Regions from separate parts of the Bacillus sp. FG16 genome, predicted to be linked through region 1. Evidence: riboswitches for the same ligand, from Rfam matches in the RefSeq annotation. Region 1 holds a riboswitch; the other holds the start of a gene.

Evidence for each region. Region 1 has a riboswitch for S-adenosylmethionine ahead of metK (methionine adenosyltransferase). Riboswitches for the same ligand answer to the same signal wherever they lie in the genome.
Region 2: it holds a riboswitch for S-adenosylmethionine, as region 1 does, so the genes downstream of both, ACODS7_RS21570 (ABC transporter permease) here and metK (methionine adenosyltransferase) in region 1, are expected to answer to the same signal.

What each region holds. Positions count from the first base shown of each region.
Region 1 covers NZ_JBMDKC010000065.1:2,462-5,894, forward strand. The annotation lists gene pckA (phosphoenolpyruvate carboxykinase (ATP)) at 1-1,195, opposite strand, end outside; SAM riboswitch class I at 1,424-1,545, shown strand; gene metK (methionine adenosyltransferase) at 1,715-2,914, shown strand; gene ACODS7_RS21260 (hypothetical protein) at 3,111-3,290, opposite strand.
Region 2 covers NZ_JBMDKC010000067.1:2,869-6,301, reverse strand. The annotation lists gene ACODS7_RS21585 (hypothetical protein) at 1-6, opposite strand, end outside; gene ACODS7_RS21580 (hypothetical protein) at 281-784, shown strand; partial or broken gene ACODS7_RS21575 (DUF3951 domain-containing protein) at 801-1,017, opposite strand; SAM riboswitch class I at 1,187-1,292, shown strand; gene ACODS7_RS21570 (ABC transporter permease) at 1,429-2,346, shown strand; gene ACODS7_RS21565 (ABC transporter permease) at 2,364-3,368, shown strand; gene ACODS7_RS21560 (ABC transporter ATP-binding protein) at 3,325-3,433, shown strand, end outside.

The sequences.
Region 1 (3,433 bases):
AGAATGGTGAACCGAAGCAAGTTGAGAATGTAGCTTGCGGAGATGTAACGCCGCGCTCTGTTCCTGCTAGTTTACTAGTGTAACCACTTAAGAAATGATACATAGCTTGCTCTTTTGATAACTTACTGATTGGAGGCAATACGCCAGATGCATCAGCAGTTAAGAAAATAATTGTATTTGGGTGTCCAGCAACACTTGGCAGTACGATATTGTCGATCGCATGCATAGGGTATGCAGCACGAGTATTTTCTGTTAAAGTAGTATCGTTGTAGTCCGCGATACGCGTTTGTTCATTAATGATAACGTTTTCTAAAACAGATCCAAATTTGATTGCATCGAAAATTTGTGGTTCTTTCTCGTGAGAAAGGTTTACACATTTTGCATAGCAACCGCCTTCAATATTGAATACACCGTTATCAGACCAACCGTGTTCATCATCACCGATTAATTTACGGTTCGGATCAGCAGATAAAGTTGTTTTACCTGTTCCAGATAAACCGAAGAATAGTGCTACGTCACCTTCTTCACCTACGTTTGCAGAGCAATGCATAGAAAGAATATCTTGTTCAGGTAGTAAGAAGTTCATAATAGAGAAGATTGATTTTTTCATTTCTCCAGCGTATTCTGTACCACCAATTAGTACAATACGTTTTTCGAATGAAACCATAATGAATGCTTCAGAGTTTGTACCGTCAACAGCTGGATCAGCTTTGAAGTTCGGTGCAGAAACAATTGTGAACCCTGACTCATGAGTTGTTAATTCTTCTTCAGTTGGACGAATGAATAATTGATGTACAAATAAATTGTGCCATGCATATTCATTAATAACTTGAATTGGTAGGCGGTAATTGCGGTCAGCGCCTGCAAATCCTTTGAAGACGAATAACTCTTCTTTTTCTTTTAAGTATTCTAAAACTTTAGTATATAATTTATTAAAATGTTCTTCAGAAATCGGTTGGTTCACAGCTCCCCAAGCAATTTTGTCAGCAACCGATGCTTCTTTCACAATAAATTTATCTTTAGGAGAACGTCCTGTATATTTTCCTGTTGAAGCAGAAACGGCACCAGTAGAAGTTAATTTCCCTTCATTTCGCATTAATACTTTTTCCACTAATTGCGGAACACTTAGTTGAATCTGTGCATTGCTTCCGTTCAATAATTCGTGTAAACCAATTTGGACATTCACAGTACTCATATTTATATACCATCCTTTTCATTTAATGAAATATTTCTCGTAATCCCCAACAAGAGTATAACACAATTATATAAATAATGTATACTATTTATTTCTTTTTGTTTGTGTGAATGCATTATTTCCCTATTAATATTTCATTTCAGGCGTATTGAGAAAAACTTTCAGGAAAATGTGAATATTAATTGACAAATGAATATCATTTCTTTAGTATAGGTTGGGACGGATACTCTCTTATCCCGAGCTGGCGGAGGGACAGGCCCGATGAAGCCCAGCAACCTCACTTGTATTGATAAATACAGGTGAATAGGTGCTAAAACCTGTGCGAGGCTACAGGTCTCGAACGATAAGAGCGAAGGGCAAAAAGCAGTATGCAAGTAGCAAATTAAACCTTTCCTCTATGTAAAGTAGGAAAGGTTTTTCTGTATGCTTGTGTGGGAGAATAAATGTATGTCGCAGTTTGTGGCAAATTAAGGATGAGTTCCGTACAATATATACAATTACTGTAGGGAGGTTTACCACATGACAAAAAAACGTCATCTGTTCACATCTGAGTCTGTAACTGAAGGACATCCAGATAAAATTTGTGACCAAATTTCTGATTCAATTTTAGATGCGATCTTATCAAAAGACGCAAATGCACGTGTAGCTTGTGAAACAACTGTAACAACTGGTTTAGTATTGGTAGCGGGGGAAATTACGACTTCTACTTACGTAGATATTCCGAAAATCGTTCGTGAAACAATTCAAGGCATTGGTTACACACGCGCAAAATACGGATTCGATGCAGAAACTTGTGCTGTTTTAACATCTATCGATGAGCAGTCTGCTGACATCGCTATGGGTGTTGACCAAGCGCTAGAAGCACGCGAAGGTCAAATGACTGACGCTGAGATTGAGGCAATTGGTGCAGGAGACCAAGGTTTAATGTTTGGTTTTGCATGTAATGAAACACAAGAATTAATGCCACTTCCAATCTCGCTTGCTCACAAATTAGCTCGCCGTTTAACTGAAGTACGTAAAGATGATACATTATCATACTTACGTCCAGATGGAAAAACGCAAGTTACAGTTGAGTATGATGAAAATGGTAAACCAGTACGTGTTGATACTATCGTAATTTCTACACAACATCATCCAGATGTTACATGGGAAGAAATCGATCGCGACTTAAAAGAGCACGTAATTAAAGCTGTAGTACCAGCAGAATTAATGGATGGAGAAACGAAATTCTTCATTAATCCAACTGGCCGCTTCGTAATTGGTGGACCACAAGGTGATGCTGGTTTAACAGGACGTAAAATCATCGTTGATACTTACGGTGGATACGCTCGCCACGGTGGCGGTGCATTCTCTGGTAAAGATGCAACAAAAGTTGACCGTTCTGCAGCATATGCAGCTCGTTATGTTGCGAAAAACATCGTAGCAGCTGGTCTTGCTGACAAAGCAGAAGTACAACTTGCATACGCAATCGGTGTAGCACAACCAGTATCAATTTCAGTTGATACATTCGGCACAGGTAAAGTATCTGAAGACGTACTAGTAGAACTAGTTCGTAACAACTTCGATCTTCGCCCAGCTGGTATTATTAAAATGCTAGACTTACGTCGCCCAATTTACAAACAAACAGCAGCTTACGGCCACTTCGGACGTACTGATGTAGATCTTTCATGGGAACGTACAGACAAAGCTGCAGCTTTAAAAGAGCAAGCTGGTCTATAATATATGAAAAAAAGCTTTGCGCGGTGAGCGCAAAGCTTTTTTTATTTCGTTTTACTTACAATTTGAATGCATGAACTACAATATACTTCTCCATCTAGCTCAATATACTTTTTCATATTAGTCATGCCTTTTCATACGTTTTTATTTCCTTTTTACATGATTTAGAAAGGGTGGGTTTCTTCTGGAACATATGCAATCAACCTTTCAATTGACGTGCTTTTCCTGCGCAAAAGGCACTGCTTAGTAAAAATAGTGTCGCGAATATAATGCTTACTAATGTAGCGTATGGAATTGCGCCTTTTAAGGAAAAGCCGACAGTGATTGAAGCGATGAATAAGAGGATAAATGTTGTTGTTAATTTTTTATATAGTTCCATAATATGTAGACCTCCAATTTATTTTTTAGTACAAGTTTTAAAATTGAATTCTATTATGTAGAAAATATAAGGAGTAGCTAAAGATGTGTAGTCTAGGAGTATAAGAAAGTGCACTTTCCTTTTTGTGGGTTAGTATACTTATA
Region 2 (3,433 bases), on a different contig from region 1:
GTACATAGATGATTCTCCTTAAAAACTTACATATGTTTGCGTTATGCATATGTAAGTCTAGCATGGTTTGTTCTTTATGTGTGCTTACAGTTTTGTAAGGTGATGTAGTAAAGCATTGCAAAAGTTATTTGTATAAAGTGACGATACTGTGACAAACATGTTGGTATATATATTACGATGTCGTCTTAAGTGTAAAAAGTAGGGCGTTCTCGGTATAATAACAAGTGGAGATAAAAGAAACTATAATGAGTAATAGCTGTAGATAAAAGGAGAAGAAGAGATGAAGAAGGTTTTGGGTATTGCTGTAATGGGAAGTATGCTCCTTCTAGCAGGGTGTAATGGAAATAAAGATACGAAAGAAACGAAAGAAAAGGTAGAGCAATCTGCTGAACAAACAGAAGAGATGAAAGAATACCTTGCAGTACATGAAAAATACGATATAAAAATGAATAAAGAAATTAATAAAGCACTGCAGTTATTTGAAGTGGCAAAAGAAAAGGGCGGTAAGGAAATAACGAATGCTACATATAAAGAAGATGTGCAAAAGGTAACAACGAGCATGTTAGAAGATATTGATCATATACGTAAAGAAATTCGTGTGCCGAAGTCGAAAGAGCAAGAACATGAAGTATATGTTGGTTTCTTGAATGAATCGGAACAAGCGATGAAAAAATTACAGAAGTTAGCTAAAGAAGAAGATTCATCGTTGATTCGTGATATAGAAATTAATTTTGCAACAGCATCGACATACTATAAACGTTTTCAAGCAGAAACGAAAAAATAACCTTGCCTGTGCAAGGTTATTTTTTCTTCTTACCATCTCCGTCTGCATCCTCGGATACTAATATTTTCTGTTCTTCGTGAAATTCGGAAATAGTTTGCCCGGTAATATTATCGAAAGGGGTATAAGAAAGAAGTGATACGTTTCTTTTTAATAAAGAGTTTATAGAAGCCGATGATGACAAGTATAACGATAGTTAAGGATAATCCTATAGTAGCAAGAAGTAAGGGATCCATCTTATAACTCCTTTAACATCATTTCTTGTTATGATAAGCCGAAAACTGTAATTTCGATAAAAGAATTAAAAACTGATTTTTCTAAATTTATCCAATTTGATTGACTTTTCAATTTTTCAGAATTATAATTCGAAATATACAATTTGAACCAAATAATAATATAGCAATTTACTTATCCAGAGAGGTAGAGGGACTGGCCCTATGACACCTCAGCAGCGGGTTCTGTAATAGGAACACCGTGCTAATTCCAGCAAGCAAGTCTTGAAAGATAAGTGATGGGCCTTTGTTTGTTAAGCCTTGATCTTATTTTTTAAGATCAAGGCTTTTTGTATTCTGAAAAGAGAAAAGGGAGTAATGGAAAAAGTACATTCATAAAACAAAGTAAATTCATGTGTTTAGGGGGTTATTGAAGTGTATGTAATTAAAAAATTATCGGTTATGGTGTTCACACTATGGGTTATTACGACAGTGACATTTCTAATTATGCATATTATTCCGGGAGATCCATTTTCATCAGATGCAAAAATCTTTCCTGAAGAAGTGATCCAAAACATGAGAGCGAAGTATCACCTTGATGAACCGTTATGGAATCAATATGTTGCTTATTTAGACGGTGTAGTTCATTTTGATTTTGGTGAATCTGTTCAATCAACCGGGCAAGGTGTATCAGAAATTATAACAACTGGCTTTGGTCCATCAGCAATTATTGGTCTACAAGCACTTGTTATTTCATTGTTGGTAGGAATTGCGGCAGGGATATTTGCTGCTCTATATCATGGGAGAGTAATTGACTATAGTGTGAGTTTGCTCGCAATTCTAGGTATTTCTATTCCAAGTTTTATTTTAGCACCACTATTTATACAAGTATTTGCTATCCAATTTGAGTTTTTACCAGTAGCCTCTTGGGGAACATTCGAACATACGGTATTGCCATCCTTTGCATTAGCGTTAGGGCCAATTGCAGTTATTACAAGGTTTGTTCGTTCTAATATGATCGAAGTACTGCAGAGTGATTATATTAAGCTAGCAAGAGCAAAAGGTATACCAATTAAGAAGATTATTATAAGACATGCTCTTCGAAATGCGATTGTTCCAGTACTTACATTTGTGGGACCGTTAATGGCTGGACTTTTAACAGGGACTTTCGTTATTGAAAAAATCTTTTCAATTCCTGGCCTAGGAAAATATTTCGTAGATAGTATTTTTAACCGAGACTATCCGGTGATTATGGGAACAACGATTTTCTATAGTGCATTATTAATTGCTTGTATTTTTATTACAGATATTATTCACCGCATTGTTGATCCGCGTATTCGTTCTATTACATAAGGAGGGGGGATATTTAAATGGGAGCTTATGAAATTAATGAACAGTTATTAACGAAAGAAGAGAAAAAAGAATTAACGATAAATAAAAATCAGCAAACGATTAGCAGAAAGAAAGAAGTGTTTCGTAAGTTTATATCGAATCCAATCGCAGTTTTAGGAACAGTGACGTTATTGCTAATTATTGTTTTCTCGCTTATTGGCGAAAGTTTAACTTCATTTACTGCGAGTGAACAAGTAAAAGAGGCAACAAATTTACCGCCGAGTAGTGAACATTGGTTTGGAACAGATGATCTAGGGAGAGATATTTGGGCACGTACTTGGGCTGGTGGGAAGATTTCACTAACAGTTGGATTAGTAGCAGCTGCCCTCGATATAGGGCTTGGTGTACTAATTGGTGGATTTAGTGGATATGTGAGAGGGCGTAATCGCCTTGGAACGTTAATTGATGAGTGGATTATAAGAGGAATTGAAGTATTATACGGCATCCCATATTTATTAATTGTTATTTTACTATTAATTGTTATGAAACCAGGTCTTTTCACCATTATTATCGCCCTTGCATTAACGGGATGGATTGGAATGGCTCGTCTCATTCGAGCACAAGTATTGTCTTTAAAACAACGAGAGTTTGTTATTGCAGCAGAGCGATTAGGTACATCACATATGAAAATTATATATGGGCATTTAATTCCGAATTTAACAGGGATTATTATCGTAAATTTATCATTTACAATTCCAGCAGCTATTTTTTCAGAATCATTTTTAAGCTTTATAGGACTTGGAGTACAATCACCAGCGGCAAGTTGGGGGACGATGACGAATGATGCACTTGGGACATTATTGAGCGGAGAATGGTGGCAGCTATTTTTCCCGGCAATCATGATTGCACTCATTATGTTCGCATTTAATGCAATTGGTGATGGTTTGCAAGATGCGATTGATCCAAAAATCGTCAAACGGAATCGAAAGGAGAAAAAACATGGCACAAATCTTATCTTTAGAAAACGTAACGTTAGCCGTTGAAAAAGAGAATAGTAAGCAAGCGATTGTGAAACATGTTTCCTTTTCTATGAACGAAGGTGAAATAG